Regions from separate parts of the Lysinibacillus sp. FW12 genome, predicted to be linked through region 1. Evidence: a T-box and tRNA genes for the amino acid it is inferred to sense, from the RefSeq annotation. Region 1 holds a T-box; the other holds one or more tRNA genes.
What was found. A T-box is a leader RNA that pairs with one kind of tRNA and senses whether it is charged. The one in region 1 lies ahead of tyrS (tyrosine--tRNA ligase), so its partner is inferred to be a tRNA-Tyr.
Positions count from the first base shown of each region.

Region 2: it encodes a tRNA-Tyr, which carries the amino acid that the T-box ahead of tyrS (tyrosine--tRNA ligase) is inferred to sense. The anticodon was not compared.

Region 1 covers NZ_CP139094.1:1,735,637-1,745,067, forward strand. Annotated here, with positions in the region: gene SJW71_RS08875 (hypothetical protein) at 1-337, opposite strand, end outside; gene rpmG (50S ribosomal protein L33) at 488-637, shown strand; gene SJW71_RS08885 (5-formyltetrahydrofolate cyclo-ligase) at 750-1,343, shown strand; gene SJW71_RS08890 (YqgQ family protein) at 1,336-1,545, shown strand; gene SJW71_RS08895 (LTA synthase family protein) at 1,843-3,738, shown strand; T-box leader at 3,869-4,109, shown strand; gene tyrS (tyrosine--tRNA ligase) at 4,243-5,457, shown strand; gene SJW71_RS08905 (DUF2759 domain-containing protein) at 5,508-5,687, opposite strand; gene SJW71_RS08910 (MBL fold metallo-hydrolase) at 5,857-6,501, shown strand; gene SJW71_RS08915 (DUF2626 family protein) at 6,562-6,804, opposite strand; gene SJW71_RS08920 (helix-turn-helix transcriptional regulator) at 6,924-7,634, opposite strand; gene comGA (competence type IV pilus ATPase ComGA) at 7,961-8,980, shown strand; gene comGB (competence type IV pilus assembly protein ComGB) at 8,955-9,431, shown strand, end outside.
Region 2 covers NZ_CP139094.1:325,405-334,835, reverse strand. Annotated here, with positions in the region: gene SJW71_RS01765 (CdaR family protein) at 116-1,204, opposite strand; gene cdaA (diadenylate cyclase CdaA) at 1,197-2,033, opposite strand; gene SJW71_RS01755 (anti-sigma factor family protein) at 2,183-2,809, opposite strand; gene sigW (RNA polymerase sigma factor SigW) at 2,823-3,386, opposite strand; gene rocF (arginase) at 3,520-4,425, opposite strand; tRNA gene SJW71_RS01740 (tRNA-Lys) at 4,611-4,683, opposite strand; tRNA gene SJW71_RS01735 (tRNA-Gln) at 4,696-4,770, opposite strand; tRNA gene SJW71_RS01730 (tRNA-Tyr) at 4,785-4,868, opposite strand; tRNA gene SJW71_RS01725 (tRNA-Val) at 4,884-4,959, opposite strand; tRNA gene SJW71_RS01720 (tRNA-Glu) at 5,014-5,088, opposite strand; tRNA gene SJW71_RS01715 (tRNA-Asn) at 5,203-5,279, opposite strand; gene mbcS (acyl-CoA synthetase MbcS) at 5,549-7,138, shown strand; rRNA gene rrf (5S ribosomal RNA) at 7,258-7,373, opposite strand; rRNA gene SJW71_RS01700 (23S ribosomal RNA) at 7,568-9,431, opposite strand, start outside.

The DNA.
Region 1 (9,431 bases):
TTTGATGAATGGGTTTAGTCTGCGTTGTTGCTGATGTAACCTTTGAAGCTTGTGCAGCCTGTTGAACAGCTTGCATCATTTGTTGAACCTTAGGACTTTGTACTTGCTGAGGGCTAGGTGCTGATTTTGATTTCACTTGGAACTCAGGCTCTAATAAAAGTTCTTCCTCGACAATTTTCATGCGACGCTTTAAATTATTCGTTTCTTGAAATATAGAGATGGATAATTCTTCGACATCTTTCTCGATTTTTTGTGAACTATTTTTGAAAAAGAACGATATGATGATCAGAAGAATCCCGATACTCATTAATAGGATGGATAAATCCAATAGTTTCACCTCAATGTAGTATGTAATTATAAGATATTTTACCATATGCAAAGTTAATATGAAATGAAGGTAGATTTTTTTTCAGTTTATGTTATAATAGGTTAGTCGTATAAATCATGCTCAAATTTAAATTCTTGATATAGAGTGGGAGGGTTAATGATGCGCGTAAACATTACTTTAGCTTGCACAGATTGCGGCGAACGTAACTACATTTCTAAAAAGAACAAGCGTAACAATCCAGAGCGTCTTGAACTTAAAAAATATTGCTCTCGCGAGAAGAAATACACTCTTCACCGTGAAACTAAGTAATCGCTCATTAAGCCAAAACCACAAGTGGTTTTGGCTTTCTACATTTTAGGAAACCATTTTGATGGAAAGACTCTAAGTTGATTCAAGTTTTACTATATAGGAGGTAGCCTGGATGGATAAAACAACTTTACGTAACAAGGTGAAAGAAGCACTCTCGACAATGAGCGATAATACATATCATAGTCAATCTTTAGCTATAGTAAAAAAGGTGCTACAGGAACCATATATAATAGAAGCAAATACAATTGGTTTGACCATTTCAAATAAGCCAGAAGTCGACACATTTCTTCTAATTGAGGAATTATGGCAACTTGGTAAAAAGGTTGCTGTTCCAAAATGCCACCCGAAAACAAGAGAAATGTCATTTTACGCAATTGACTCTTTTGCCCAACTTGAAACTGTATATATGCATTTGCGTGAGCCTATTCCAGAAAGATGTGAGTTTGTTGACGCAAATGAAATGGATGTTATCCTTGTTCCAGGCGTAGTTTTTGACCGATATGGCTATCGAATCGGCTATGGCGGTGGTTATTATGATCGCTATGTATTAAACTATAAAAAGGGTAAGCTACTGTCCATGCTCTTTGATGAGCAAATCATTGATCGTGTTCCTACCGAAGAACATGATTGCCCAGTAGACATCATTGTGACACCCTCAAAACGTATTGATTGTCTAGGACAACGAGGAGCGAACGAAAATGGATAAAATGTTAGATATTTATGAACTCTTGAAAACCTATGGTACTTATATTTATACGCGGGATCCGATTGGCGATTTGATGTTAATGGAGGATGAAATACGCGAGCTTTATAAAGCAAATGTACTAGACATAAAAGATTATCAAATGGCATTACTACTCATTCGACAAGAAACAACAAGACTTCGTATGGAAGAGAATAAAAAGTAATGTTTGAAATATCATGTAAATGGGTATTGTAAAGTTAATGTAACATGTATGTAATATTCTTAAAACAGTGGATTTCCGCTGTTTTTGTGTTTTTACGAAACTTTTTACAATTCAAAACGTATATATAGATATCTGGCGCATAGAACAGCAAGGAGACGCATAGAAGAGCAGGAGAAAAAAATTTCAGGCAGATATGTGTTGATTATCTGTAAAAAAAAGTTTAAGATATATTTTGTTTCCGTAACAAAATGTAAAAAATTATTATTTTTTTGTAAGGAAGTAGGGAGGATGTTAGGAATGAAATCAATAAAGTGGCCTAAACATTCATTTATGATACTAGCAATTATAGCAACATGGATCAAAACGGTCATTGTTTACCACACAAGCTTCGAGATGAAAATTGAAAATGCCATGCAACAATTTATTTTGTTTATTAATCCATTAAGCTTTTTGCTATTTACGTATGGTTTATCACTATTTTTTAAATCAGCAAAAGCTAGAAATCGTTATCTGATAACGGTCAGCGTTATTTTGTCCATTGTCTTATACGGAAATGTAGCGTTCTATCGATTCTACAATGACTTTATTACGCTGCCAGTATTATTCCAAACAAGCAACTTTAGTGACTTAGGAACGTCCGTAGCAGCCATTGTTGAACCTTGGGATGTATTATATTTCGTTGATGTCATTATTTTAATCTTAGCAAATAAATTTTTACCAAAAATGAAAGAAGCATTTAAAGTGAATGTTGAGTTCCGACGTGCTTTCTTTGTATTGGCAGTAGCAATGACATTTTTAAATTTAGGATTAGCAGAAACAGAGCGTCCACAATTACTAACACGTAGTTTTGACCGCGAATTATTAGTGAAGAATATTGGTACATACAATTACCATTTGTATGACATTTATATTCAATCGAAATCATCTGCGCAACGTGCGTTAGCGGATGGTAGTGAACTAGTTGAAGTAAATAACTATATTCGTTCAAATCAGGCAGCCATTAACCCAGAAATGTTTGGGAAATATAAAGGTCGCAACTTAATTGTTGTGTCTATGGAGTCCTTACAAAACTTTGTCATTAATAATGATATGAATGGTCATGAAGTGACACCATTCTTAAACTCTTTAACAAAAGATAAAGATACGTATTATTTCAGTAATTTCTATCACCAAACAGGCCTTGGAAAAACATCTGACTCAGAGTTTATTTTAGAAAACTCCTTGTTTGGTTTAGGCCGTGGAGCAGTATTTTTCACGCATGGTGGAAATACGTATAACTCAATGGCAGAACGCCTTGGAGAAAATGGTTACTTTACAAATGTTATGCACCCGAATAATAAATCTTTCTGGAACCGTGACATGATGTATCAATCATTAAAAATCAATAAATTTTACGATATAGATTCATATACGGTTGAAGAAGGGCAAGCTGTAAACTGGGGTATGAAAGATACTCCATTCTTAGAGCAATCAGCTAATTTAATGAAAGATATGCCACAGCCATTCTATTCAAGACTGATCACGCTAACGAACCATTATCCATTTACATTGGACCCGGAAGATATTATGATTCCTGAATATGATTCGAACTCTGGTACTTTAAATCGTTACTTCCAAACAGTACGCTACATGGATGAAGCTCTAAAAGATTTCTTCCAACAGTTAAAAGATCAAGGTGTTTATGATAACTCTATTATCGTTATGTATGGTGACCATTATGGTATTTCTGAAAACCATAATAAAGCAATGGCACAATATTTAGGGAAAGAACAAATCACACCATTTGATAATGCATTACTGCAAGAAGTACCTTTATTCATCCATATCCCAGGATCTGGTGATGGTAAAGAAATGACAGAGATTTCAGGACAAATGGATTTACGTCCAACAATCTTACACCTTCTTGGCGTAGAAACGTCAAAAGATATGCAAATGGGGGCAGATTTATTCTCTCCAGAGCATGAGGACTTTGTTATTTTCCGTGATGGACGCTTTATCACAGATAAATACGTTTATGCTGGTGAAGCTTGCTATGACAAAGTAACTGGCGAAGAAATAGAAGGTGAGCCATGTCAATCATATGCTGATCGTGCCACAATGGAGCTAGAAAATTCCGATGCGATTATTAATGGTGACTTGCTTCGTTTCTATGATGAAAAAACAGGTAATTTAAAGCAGGATTCAGTTAAATAATCATATTAGAGAGATCTCATGACGAGGTCTCTCATTTTTACATTATTATTGACAAAAGGGGATATATGATTATAATAAGTGTAAATATCTGCATAACGAAGATTTGTTTTTCGCATTTCGGAGTATAAGAGTAAAGGCATGGAAAAGAACGAGTAACTTTAATGGAACTGACAGAGAGTAGCCGGACGTTGAGAGGCGCAAGGGATATTAAAGTGAATACATCTTGGAGCTGCGTACCGAAAATTTAGTAGGCTACGACGGAGTTGCATCCGTAATCATTGCAGGGGTATCGCTTCGGCTGTACTTTTAGAGGAGAGCTATGTGAGTAGTTCTCGAAAAAAGGTGGTAACACGTTCATGAACGTCCTTTAGGAATAATCCTAAAGGCGTTTTTTTGTGTTTGAAGCGAACTAAACAAAGTGAGGATATTATTTCCTAATGGTTCCCAAGTAACTCTTATAGATCTTGCAATATTAATTTTTAATATTACAAGGAGATGTTTTGTATGTTTTTAACACCAGAGGAGCAATTCGTGATCATCAAGAAAGGTGTCGATAAAATCGTTGATGAGCAGGAATTACGTGCAAAATTAGAACGATCATTTAAAAAACAGCAGCCTTTAACAATTAAATTAGGACTTGATCCATCTGCACCAGATATTCATTTAGGTCACGCAGTCGTTCTTCGAAAAATTAAGCAAATGCAGGATTTAGGTCATCATGCAATTATTGTTATCGGTGATTTTACAGGACGAATTGGCGATCCTACAGGTAAAGCAAAAGGGCGAACAGCCTTAAATGACGATACAGTGAAGAAAAATGCCCAAACCTATTGTGAGCAAATTTTTAAAGTGTTAGATAAGAACAAGACAACGGTTCGTTTTAATAGTGAATGGTTAGCAAAGCTGTCGTTTGAAGAAGTCATTCAGCTAGCAGCCACAACATCTGTTGCTCGACTTTTAGAGCGTGAGGATTTTCAGAAACGTTACAAGCAGCACGTACCCATTGGCATGCATGAATTTTTTTACCCCCTTATGCAAGCATATGATTCGGTGGAGCTAGAGGCTGATATTGAGCTAGGGGGAACAGACCAAACGTTTAATATATTAATGGGGCGAAACTTACAAAAGCAGCGAGGGATAGAAAAACAAGTTGCCATTTTTATGCCACTACTGGAGGGATTAGATGGCATTGAAAAAATGAGTAAAAGTTTAGGTAATTATATTGGTGTCAATGAAGCACCTGAAATGATGTTTAAAAAGGTGATGGAAGTACCTGATGCATTAATCGTAAAATATTTCGAATTAGCAACGGATGAGCACCCACTACAAGTGCAGGCCATTCAAGATAAACTTCAAAAGGGAGAGAATCCCCGCGATCTGAAATTGCGATTAGCAGAAGTGATAACGACTTTATACCATGGAGTTGCAGCAATGAAGGAAGCGAGAACTTACTTTGAAGCAGCATTTCAACGAAAGGAAATACCGAAAAACATTCCCGTTTTACTCTTAGAGATTGATAAGGAAAGGGTAGAGGATATCCTTCCCCAATTAGTGGCAATGGATTATATTCAAAGTAAAAGTGAGTTTTTACGGTTAATCAAGCAAAATGGGGTATCTTTGAATGGAGAAAAATTAGCGCTAGATGACCTTTCGCGCGTCCTAATGAATGATGATGTGATACAAATTGGTAAGAAACGATTCCTTAAATTAAATAAGTAGTGAAAAAAAGAGCAATCTCCGTGGAGACTGCTCTTTTTCTGTCTAAAATTTTAGTGTAATGTTGGTGGGTAACCGCTGTGAACAATTGTCATGATGACGAACCATCCAAATACAACAGCACTTAATAAATTGAAAACAACGCTTAATAGGTTCTTTTCTTTAATTGCTTGGAATGTACCAACTACAGCTAAAATCGCTACTAGACCAAAAATAACCATTAATAAGTTCATTAAAAATAGACACTCCTTTCGACATCAGAAAATGAATGTCGCAAACAATATTCCTCCTTAATTGTAAACGTTCTACTTATTTTTGTCGAGAACTAAAATAGCGCAAACTATGAACATTTATCGTCAAATTGTGGCAAAGCCTGTATAATAGAAAGTTGAGGTGATAACTATGATGAACGTACGAAGTTATTCTCTTGGACCGGTCCAAACGAATTGCTATATCGTATCGAATAAAGAGAAAGAATGTATTATATTTGATCCAGGTGAGGAAGCGGAGCGTCTTATTAAAACAATCCGTAGCAATGGTTTAAAACCGTTAGCTATCTTTTTAACGCATGCCCATTTTGACCATATCGGAGCCGTTGATGCTGTGCGTGAAGTGTTTGATGTCCCAGTATGGATTCACGAAAAGGAAGTTAGCTGGCTAGGAGATCCTACTAAGAATGGCTCTAGTAAATATGCTGCATTACCAGATTATCGAGTAGCTGCACCAGCGCAAGACACCATCATCAAAGAAGAACAGCCATTTGAAATTAGTAATTTTGTTTTTCAGGCTGTTTTTACACCAGGACATTCACCTGGTAGTATTTCCTATATTTTTGAGCAAGATGGTTTTGCGATTGTAGGAGATACGTTATTTGAACAAGGTGTCGGACGTACAGATTTATTGGGTGGATCGACAAAAATATTATTGGATTCAATCCATAATAAATTACTGTCATTACCAGAGGATACTATTATCTATCCTGGACACGGTAATTATACGACTGTAGGTGCAGAAATGGAGACAAATCCATTTTTAAATGGATTTTAAAAAGGCCGCATCATATAAAAAAGCGTATCTCAATTGTAGTGAGATACGCGATTTTTTGTATTAATGACCGCCACCAGGTACGTGAATGAATGTTGTATAGTACGTGAAGCCAGCGAAGAATACAGTTAAATATGCTCCGAAAATGTACATGTACATACGTTCTGAAAGGTTTAAGAAGCCTAATAATAAGAATAAACCTGTATTACCTAAGAATAATAGCGATACCTCGTTCATACCACCAAGGTAGAACATAACGGCAAAAATACCTGTCCAGAATGCCATAACTTTATACATATTATCCATGAAGATTTCCCCTCCTTTTGCCCACGACACAATAATCTCTTACTCATTATAAATGATATGAAAGGTGTCTGTAAACTGGAACTTCTCCGATCTTTGTGACAAACAAATGGATTTTTAAACTAGTGATCGATTTCTGTCACGTTTATTTCATATTTACATAAATCACAATTATGTATCATACTTTCAACTTGCACAAGTTCATTATTAGAAAATAGAGCATCTAATTGTCCTTTTAAATAGGATTCATGTAATGAACAAACAATTTCAGAATGTGCTGTCAGTTGCTCCTGGAATGGACAATTAAAAATGGAGAATATCACTTTTTTTCCAAGTTCAGTTTGTTGAATTTGTGGAATATAGCCGATTAATGCGGCATTGTCAGTTAATAACTGAAGCTTTTCATCGAAGGAAAGAGAATTATTTAATGTCATTTCAGCACTGATATAATTTTTCATTTGCTGGTAGCCGTCTTGGTAGCTAATTTCTTGACACTTCGTTAACGCAGATGGTCCGACATCTTGAATTAATTGAATCGTCCATTTTAATAAACGATCTTCGTCACGTCTAGGAAATGTTAGTGATACACCTTTCTCTGAAGCTTTATAAACTCGTCCAGGTCTTCCACCTTTACCTGTTTTTACATAATCAGCAGAAATAATATTGATTTCCGAAAGTTTCGTTAAATGAAGTCTGGCAACGTTTGGATGGATACCAAATTGATCAGCTATATGTTGTACTGTGACTGTTTTTTTCTCTTGCAATATATACTCATAAATAGAGTATCTTGTTTCATCAGCAAGTGTACTCGTAATTTTCAATGGATGGATCATGTGTTTCACCTCTTTAAGTTTTTATAAAAATTATGTTCATCTACCAAGTGTTAGGAAAATAATCATGTTGATTCTATTATATTGTATTATTGAAAAAGATACATTCATTTTGGCATAAATATTAATTTTTTCATGTATTTATGTTCCTTTTTAGTGGAAAATTGCATTTTATCCACACTTTTATAGCAAAAAACATAATTGATAGTAAAATGTATAACAAGTTTTTATTTTCAGAAAAGGGCTTTTCTCGTGCACTTTTCCTCTTTATACTAGGAAATAACGAATAGAGCGGTCATATTCGAATGAACTAGAAGAGAGGTGCATATATGCAGAGTTTTGAAACAGTTGTTGAACAAAGATGTGAGCAACTTTTACTAAAGGCTTATCATTTTGGTGCATCCGATTTATTACTCGTTCCAAGCAATACAACATATCGGATCTATTTTCGAAAATATGATAAGCTTCTTCAAGCTGGCGAGCTTCCGATCGATCTTGCGGAGAGAATGATCTCCTACTATAAATTTCTTGCGGAATTAGATATTAGTGAGCGACGAAAACCTCAAAGTGGCTCCTTTCAAAAAGCGATGGAGCAAAATCCATACGCCTTTCGTGTTTCTACATTACCTTCCGTCTTTTTAAAAGAAAGCTTAATTATCCGTTTACTTCTCCAAAATCATGCATTCCCACTAACTTCCTTAAGTTTTTCCAAAAGTGCAGCACATCAATTAATGGAGCTTGTGCAAAGCCAACAAGGTCTTTTGTTTTTTACGGGGGCAACAGGCTCTGGCAAATCTACTTCACTTTATTCCTTACTTCACTATTGCTCAACAGAATTAAATCGACATGTGATTTCCTTAGAAGATCCTGTAGAAAATAGCCAAGCAAATCTACTTCAGATCCAGGTAAATGAGCGAGCAGGCGTTACATATGCTACGGGATTAAAAGCCATTTTACGCCACTCACCTGATGTGATTATGATTGGTGAAATACGGGATAAAGAAACAGCGAAAATTGCTATTCAAGCGTCTTTAACAGGACATTTAGTTGTCTCCACAATTCATGCAAAAGATTCAATTAGCTGTCTTTATCGATTAATGGACTTAGGTGTGACAATAGAGGAACTTCGCCAAACCGTTATCGGAATTGTGGCGCAAAAACTTTTACAGGTGTCAGCTATACATGATGAACGACGTGCAATCTTTGAAATTTTACATGATATACATCTAACAAGAGCCATTATGGCTATTAAAGAACAGGGGAACTATGAGCTTCCATATAACCTCACATTAATGGGGCAAAAAGAACTAGTGGAGAGACGTTATGCAGCTACAAACATACATCGATAAATTTATGTTTTATTACAATAGAGCTACAAAATGGAGATTAAGGGAGCAGGCACAATTTTTTAATCGTTTATGTGTGCTATTGCAGGAAGGTTATTTATTACCACAAGCTATTTCAATGCTACTACCTCATCATATTAAGGCCCATGAGGACATTCAGCAGCAAATTGATGAAAAACTTAGGCAAGGAGTAGGTGTTACAGGGATACTTGAAACATTACAGCTTGCTAAACATTATTTAATGTCAGTCACAGTTGCAGAAAATAATGGCCATATGATAGAAGCTTTACAGGGTGTGGCTAAGCAGATAACGGTAAGTGAGAAGACAAAGAAAAAACTAATGAAGCTTCTTGTCTATCCAGTAACACTTATCTTATTTTTACTATTGTTATTTTTTGTGTTTCGAACAATTTTCTTGCCAAATATCGAGAGGATGGTTGTTAGCCGAACGAAT
Region 2 (9,431 bases), 1.4 Mb from region 1:
TATTAACATTCCTATCAGCCAGTTTGTTTGGTGAAAGAATAATTCCTACTCACCAAAACAAACTCCGATTGGATTTTTGATTTAGAATCAAAATAAAATTATAGTCACATATTGTTTAAGAATCAATATCTTCCGTTTCCTCAGTTGGCGTATTTTTATCAGTAGTAGTGTTATCATCAACCTCATCAGTTTCTTCAGTTGGAGGTGGCGGTAACTGTGGCGTTTCCTCTGTAGAAGCTGGTGTTTTCGGTTGTTCCTCTTTCTCTACCTTTGTAATATCTGCCTTCACTTTTATTTTTTTGTCAGATATTTTTGTTACACCATCTGGTAATTTTACATCAAATTCATATGTTTTGGACTCTGTAATTTTTGACAGGTCAACTGTAATTGGTATTTCAGTTAAACCATCAATAATTGATTTTCTACCAAATACTTTAATCATTTTCGGTGTAAATGTTAATGAATTAATCGTAATGTCTTGTGCCGCTTGCCCTGTTTCCCTGAGCACAACAGGTATCTCTCGACTATATTCTTCGATATCTACTTGAACCTTAACTGTTTCAGGTTCAATTGTCACATCTAACTTATTTAAATCTCGATCTAATACTTTTACTGCTGCCTCCTGTGAAAATGACTGAGTAAGACCTTGTTCACCTGTAACAGTAGCTTTTACATAGCTTATGCTTTCAATAGCACTTTTTGCACCCGTCACGTAAACGGTAGGAGGATTGGCTGTCATATCTTTTAATATATAACCTTCTTGGATGAGACGCTTATTCATTTCAGGGTCAACACGGAATTCCTGTGTGACCTTTTCCTCAATATTCACATGAACTGTTGCAGGGTCTAATGTAACCTTTAACTTATCAGAAATATTTTCGTATTTTAGCTTTACATCATGCTCTCCAATCAATAAATTGCTTAAATCAACAAATATAGAAAAGTCTTTTGCGGCTTTTGCTTTTAAAACCAGAGGCATTGGACCTTCAATGGTAACATCGACTGTTTCAGGTAAGCCTGATACAATAAGATTTTCATTATCGTAATAAACATCTACTGGAACATCACGAATGACATCTGTTTGTTCGTTCGTTGTTGTTTTACTTATTGGAGATAGCTCAGTACGAACTGAGAAAAAAAGCAAAAATGCTAAAAATAGCGCGATGATTCTTAATACCCAAGGGCTATCCATCATTTTATCCATTCTTTTTCCCCCTCCAAGTCAACTTAGAGGCTGCATTAGATTCCTGTGCTGAACCGAACCACATTTTGCGTAACAGTGTTTCGAACTCCTCTAGAGAAAGATTGCGATGGAGATTACCGTTTAATGTAAGACTAATTGCACCCGTTTCCTCTGATACAACAATTGTAATAGCATCTGTAACTTCACTTAAACCAAGTGCAGCACGGTGACGTGTCCCTAGCTCTTTTGAAATAAACGGACTTTCAGAAAGTGGTAAATAACATGCTGCTGCCGTAACTTTATCTTTTTGCATAATAACCGCTCCATCATGTAGCGGCGTATTAGGTATAAAGATATTAATGAGAAGTTCTGACGAAATTTCAGCATTTAGTCCTATACCTGTTTCAATATATTCATTAAGACCCGTTTCTTTTTCTATAGAAATTAACGCACCAATTCGTCTTTTAGCCATATAACTAACAGACTTCTTCATAGCCTCAATGAGTCTTGTTTGTTCTTCTTCTTCTTGACTAGATGAACGTTGGAATAGCTTTCCTCGGCCAATTTGTTCTAGACCACGTCTGATTTCAGGTTGGAATATGATAATAATCGCTAAGAAACCAAACTCAATGACCTGTTGTAACATCCAGCCTAGTGTTTGTAACCCTAAAAGGTCTGTTGCAATTCGTGCAATAATAATGACGAAAATTCCCTTAAGTAATTGGACAGCCTTTGTACCTTTAATGAGGGTTAAGACTTTATAAACAACGTACCAAACGAGCAGTACATCAATGAAGTTAATAACAATATTCACAGGAGTTAAATCCGTGAAATGTTCGATAATTTGCACGTGGCATCCCCCACTTTTCATTGCGAATCCATACACATTCAAGTATATCACATTCTTAACAAATGTAACTTTTTTCAAATAAAAAGTCTACTCTAAAGAGTAGACCTTTCAGCCTCTCACGTGCACTATTTTTTAGGACGTATAGAGTGTTATTTAGTTTCTTCTTTTTCCTCAAATGTCATGGCCGTCTTTACAGAATTTTTAATCGTATACCAAAGCCATTCAAATACTTCGTCAATTTCCTCAATTCTTCCGGAAACTACCGCTGAAGATGCCATATATTGCCCGTTAATCACTGTGACGTTGCCATCAACTTCACCTTCAACAATCAAATCGCCGTTTTTCACAACAATATCACCCTTCACCACTTCTCCTTCAGGTACAATCACCGTTTGACCATCCACAACTAAATTTGGTTGTTTGGTTACGGAGAAATGCTGATCATCCATGAAGCTACCTAATAATGTAGCACTCATAAATAAGCAAAATACTGCTGCTGCCACAAAAAACGGATGCCGGCGTATCCATTTTTGTATACCTACTCGACTTTTTGGCTTAGGTAAACGAGCCATTACTGCTGCTTCAAAATCCGGAGGCGCTGTAATATGGGAAGCACTCTTCACAAAGGCGATTGTTTCACTCAATTCTTGCATCAACTGTTTACAATCATTACATGTATGCAAGTGTTGTTTCAACTCTTGCTCATGCTCACGACTAATGTCACCGTCTAAATAATCATGCATATAGTCTATAATATGCTCTGGACAAGTATTCATGACGCTCCCCCTCCTACAGATTGTTTAACTGTTTACGTAATGCCTCACGTCCGCGGTGAATCCTTGTTTTCACCGTTCCAAGCGGCATATCTAAAATCTCGCTAATCTCTTGCAACGATAACTCTTCTATATACTTCAATACTATAACTGAACGGTATTTATCCGGCAAACGTCCAATTTCATATTGAATGCGATCTTGCAGCTCCATTTGCTCTAACTGCTCCTCTGGTAGCTGGTCGTCTGCTGCGATTTGCGAATACATATCAAGCCCTTCTGTACCAGCTACTTCTGCATCTAAATAATAATCCGGTTTCTTTTTTCGAATACGGTCAATGCAGAGGTTTGTCGCTATGCGATAAAGCCACGTCGAAAACTTTCTTTTCTGATCAAATGTATGCAAGTTCATATAAGCACGCACAAAAGCCTCTTGAGCAATGTCTTCGGACTCTTGTTTGTTGCCTAACATTCGATAGCATACTTGGTACAGTTTGTGCTGATAGAGACTCACAATATCGGCAAATGCGTTTTGATCGCCTTTAAGCACTTGTTTTATTCTCTTATTTACTAACGCATCCATCGTGTTGACTTCTCCACCTTTACAACTGTCTTATACTATACGACCCATCGATAAGAAAAGTTTCGTTTTAATTTAATTATAGCAAAAGATTTTTATGCAATGTGGCAACAGGCAATTTTTTGTAAAATTTTCTTTAAACTAGTGTTTCTCCAAATAATGATCCCATTAATGCAACAGCTACATTTGCCGTTGTATTCTTCTCATCTAAAATTGGATTTACTTCTACAAACTCCGCTGATGTTACCATCCCAGATTCCTGTAGCATCTCCATTGCTAAATGACTTTCACGATACGTAATTCCTCCTGGAACAGGCGTACCAACCCCTGGAGTATATAGCGGATCTAATCCATCTAAATCAAGAGATAAATGTAAACCATCAACATTACGCTCTTTTAAATAAGCGAGTGCATCTTCCATGACACGCGTCATTCCAAGTCGGTCAATCTCATGCATTGTATAAACTTTGATGCCTTGCTCTTTAATCAAATCACGCTCACCAGGATCTACTGAACGAGCTCCGATAATAATAACGTTCTCTGGTTTAATTTTTGGAGCATAGTTGCGAATTTGGACTAAACGTTCGTGACCTAGTCCGATACTAACCGCTAATGGCATACCATGGATATTACCTGAAGGTGTTGTCTCAGGTGTATTTAAATCCGCATGAGCGTCATACCAAATAACACCAAGGTTTTTATAATGCTCACCTAGTCCCGCTAATGTCCCAATCGCAATACTGTGATCTCCACCAAATACAAGCGGGAACTTTTTCTGTTCCACTACTTCATGCACACTATTAGCTAAAGCAGTACTAACCTCCACTACTTCCTCTAAATTAAGTAATTTTTCATCTACTGCGGCATCCGCTTGCTTTTGGCTAACACGAATATCCCCTTGATCTTGTACTTCGTGTCCAATAGCTTCTAAACGTTCTACAACCCCCGCATAACGGATAGCACTAGGTCCCATATCTACACCACGACGTGCTTGTCCGTAATCTGTTGGTACTCCAATAATAGAAATATTAAGTTTATTCATGTTTTTATACCCCCTAAAAGTTATAAGATTATTGTAAAGCCTACATACCACTTGGCTCAACCCGACAAAAATGTGCATATTTATTCAAATTTAGAGAACATAAAAAAATCTCCTACTGTTTTCAGTAAGAGATTAGTTATCAGTAATTAATATAACACTTTTGAATGTATTTTATTCTAAAAAAGTGAGCCATGAAGGACTCGAACCTTCGACCCTCTGATTAAAAGTCAGATGCTCTACCAACTGAGCTAATGGCTCATAAAAGAAAAATGGCTGGGGTACTAGGATTCGAACCTAGGCATGACGGAATCAAAATCCGTTGCCTTACCGCTTGGCTATACCCCAATCATTTATAAAACTGGTGGAGGGGGACGGATTCGAACCGCCGAACCCTAAGGAGCGGATTTACAGTCCGCCGCGTTTAGCCACTTCGCTACCCCTCCGGAATAACACAATAATGGTGGAGGATGACGGGCTCGAACCGCCGACCCTCTGCTTGTAAGGCAGATGCTCTCCCAGCTGAGCTAATCCTCCATAGAAACAGGTGTTATGTCACAGTTTATTTTCTTTTTAAAGCCTATGTTTTAATGGTGACCCCTACGGGATTCGAACCCGTGTTACCGCCGTGAAAGGGCGGTGTCTTAACCACTTGACCAAGGGGCCATTCTTATGTCTTAAACAGGACAAGACTTATAATAACATCTTTTCCTAATTGTTGCAACACTTTTCTACAAAAAAATTTTATGTACAACAGAATCTTAAAAATGGACAAAAAAATGGCTCCGAAGGCAGGACTCGAACCTGCGACAACCTGATTAACAGTCAGGTGCTACTACCAACTGAGCTACTTCGGAACAATACTATTCAATTCGGTTTTAAATAACCTCTTAAGTACATTTCTTATTATAGCAAGCATTCTAAATAATGCAACACATTTGGTGAAAATTTTTATATTTTTTTGTCGAAGGATGCTTACAGATTAATTCAATGCATAATAGTTCTCTATTATATCTAATATTTCTATTTTACGTACTAAATATTCTTGCTGTATATTATTGTAATTGTTAAAATAAAAATAGTTTTATGAATTTTCTATCAAATTTCCTGGGGGAGGAATGTTCTTATGGTATCAAATGATTTAATTGCACCTGAGTTTTATAACATCACAGAGGAATTAGAAAAGTTTTCGCAGGATAGTGATCGTCAAGCAATACGTTGGTTAAATACACAACAAGAGAGAAGAACAGTTTCATATGTTGAACTTGTCCAAAAAATGAACCAATACGCCAATGCGTTTACGAAGATAGGGCTTCAAAAAGGGGATCGCGTTTTAGTTATTATACCTCGCCTACCAGAAGCCTATTTCGTTTTTCTTGGCTGCTTAAAGGCTGGCATTGTTCCTATTTCATGTTCAGAAATGCTACGTGCAAGTGACTTGGAATATCGTATGGAACATTCTTCTGCTAGTGCCGTTATTGCCTATGAGGCATTTACTGGTGAGGTTGATCAAATAGCTTCTACTGTAGACGCATTAAATAACAAATTAGTTATCGGTAGTGCAAAAGAAGAATGGACTTCTTTAGATGAATTAGCAAGTACACAGCCAACTACATTTACAGCTGTAGCGACAAAACGTGATGATATGGCATTCCTTTCGTATACTTCAGGGACAACCGGTAAACCTAAAGGTGTTGTTCATTCACATGGCTGGGGATATGCACATATTCGAACAGCTGCTTCAAAATGGCTTTGCGTTCGTGAAGGTGATTTAGTTTGGGCAACTGCAGCCCCGGGATGGCAAAAATGGATTTGGAGTCCTTTCTTATCCACAATCATGCTTGGTGCCACAGCATTCGTTTATCATGGTGGGTTTGATGCAAAGACATACCTTCAATTAATGCAAGAGGAAAAAATTAATGTCCTATGTTGTACACCGACTGAATATCGTATCATGGCGAAAATTGATAATCTACAAGACTATAATCTTTCCTCTCTCCGTAGTGCCGTTTCTGCTGGTGAACCATTAAATCGTCCAGTCATCGAAACTTTCATGAAGCATTTTGGACTTAAAGTACGAGATGGTTACGGGCAGACAGAAAATACATTATTAATTGGTACACTTGAAAACACTGAATTACGTCCAGGATCAATGGGTGTTCCAACACCAGGTAATATTGTACGTATTATCGACAATGAAGGTAATGAAGCACCGGTTGGCGAGGTTGGTGATATTGCCGTTCACAAATCCTCCCCTGCTCTATTTAAAGAATATTACAAGGAGCCTGAACGTACTCAAGCAGCATTCCGTGGTGATTGGTATATTACTGGTGATCAGGCAAAATGCGATGAGGATGGTTACTTCTGGTTTGAAGGTCGTGGAGATGACATTATTATTTCATCTGGTTATACCATCGGACCATTCGAGGTAGAGGATGCCTTAAACAAACATGAAGCTGTACAAGAGTGTGCAGTTGTTGCCGCGCCAGATGAAATTAGAGGGCATATTGTAAAGGCCTTTATTATTTTACGAGACGGCTTCAAGGCCCGTGATGAAGAAGAGTTAATAAAGGAGCTACAAGAGCATGTAAAAACGTTAACAGCGCCTTATAAATACCCTCGAAGTATCGTCTTTATTGATGAGTTACCGAAAACAACATCCGGGAAGATTCGCCGTATTGAACTTCGAGCTTCTACTGTTCATACGCATTCATAACAACATATTGAAAATAAAAAGGCGCTCCTATTAAGGAACGCCTTTCTTACTATATACAATTTTTTTATCAGCATAAATAAAAAAAGCCACTACTGAGTGTATCAGCAGCGACTTTTTGCGCCTAGCGACGTCCTACTCTCACAGGGGGAAGCCCCCAACTACCATCGGCGCTAAAGAGCTTAACTTCCGTGTTCGGTATGGGAACGGGTGTGACCTCTTTGCCATCATCACTAGACTATATTCGACCTTCAATACACGGCGTATTACTCCGTCAGCTGCTCTCGCTCAATCAGTCACGTACATTAGTACGCTCCCTCAATCACTCGGTTGCTTCCTTGTTCTACTTGTGTCTTGAAGCTCTCATTTTTATTGTTGAAAGTATTGTTCTTTCAAAACTGGATAAACGGTGCATTGAATGCTTCAAACAATTTGGTTAAGTCCTCGATCGATTAGTATTCGTCAGCTCCATGTGTCACCACACTTCCACCTCGAACCTATCTACCTCATCGTCTTTGAGGGATCTTACTTACTTGCGTAATGGGAAATCTCATCTTGAGGGGGGCTTCATGCTTAGATGCTTTCAGCACTTATCCCGTCCACACATAGCTACCCAGCGATGCCTTTGGCAAGACAACTGGTACACCAGCGGTGTGTCCATCCCGGTCCTCTCGTACTAAGGACAGCTCCTCTCAAATTTCCTACGCCCACGACGGATAGGGACCGAACTGTCTCACGACGTTCTGAACCCAGCTCGCGTACCGCTTTAATGGGCGAACAGCCCAACCCTTGGGACCGACTACAGCCCCAGGATGCGATGAGCCGACATCGAGGTGCCAAACCTCCCCGTCGATGTGGACTCTTGGGGGAGATAAGCCTGTTATCCCCGGGGTAGCTTTTATCCGTTGAGCGATGGCCCTTCCATGCGGAACCACCGGATCACTAAGCCCGTCTTTCGACCCTGCTCGACTTGTAGGTCTCGCAGTCAAGCTCCCTTGTGCCTTTACACTCTACGAATGATTTCCAACCATTCTGAGGGAACCTTTGGGCGCCTCCGTTACCTTTTAGGAGGCGACCGCCCCAGTCAAACTGTCCGCCTGACACTGTCTCCTGCCCCGCTAAGGGGCATGGGTTAGAATTTCAATACAACCAGGGTAGTATCCCACCGACGCCTCCTTCGAAGCTGGCGCTCCGAGATCTCTGGCTCCTACCTATCCTGTACAAGTTGTACCAAAATTCAATATCAGGCTACAGTAAAGCTCCACGGGGTCTTTCCGTCCTGTCGCGGGTAACCTGCATCTTCACAGGTACTATAATTTCACCGAGTCTCTCGTTGAGACAGTGCCCAGATCGTTACGCCTTTCGTGCGGGTCGGAACTTACCCGACAAGGAATTTCGCTACCTTAGGACCGTTATAGTTACGGCCGCCGTTTACTGGGGCTTCAATTCGCAGCTTCGCTTGCGCTAACCACTCCTCTTAACCTTCCAGCACCGGGCAGGCGTCAGCCCCTATACGTCACCTTACGGTTTTGCAGAGACCTGTGTTTTTGCTAAACAGTCGCCTGGGCCTATTCACTGCGGCTCTCATGCGCTTGCACGCTCAAGAGCACCCCTTCTCCCGAAGTTACGGGGTCATTTTGCCGAGTTCCTTAACGAGAGTTCTCTCGCACACCTTAGGATTCTCTCCTCGACTACCTGTGTCGGTTTGCGGTACGGGCACCTCTCACCTCGATAGAGGCTTTTCTTGGCAGTGTGAAATCAGGAACTTCGTCCATACGGACTCGCCATCACAGCTCAACGTTACAATGTGCGGATTTGCCTACACACACGCCTTACTGCTTGGACGCGCATAACCAACAGCGCGCTTACCCTATCCTACTGCGTCCCCCCATTTCTCAAACGGTGAGGAGGTGGTACAGGAATATCAACCTGTTGTCCATCGCCTACGCCTGTCGGCCTCGGCTTAGGTCCCGACTAACCCTGAGCGGACGAGCCTTCCTCAGGAAACCTTAGTCATACGGTGGACGGGATTCTCACCCGTCTTTCGCTACTCATACCGGCATTCTCACTTCTAAGCGCTCCACCAGTCCTTCCGGTCTGACTTCAACGCACTTAGAACGCTCTCCTACCACTGACATCGTAGATGTCAATCCACAGCTTCGGTGAATCGTTTAGCCCCGATACATTTTCGGCGCAGCGTCACTCGACCAGTGAGCTATTACGCACTCTTTAAATGATGGCTGCTTCTAAGCCAACATCCTGGTTGTCTGTGCAACGCCACATCCTTTTCCACTTA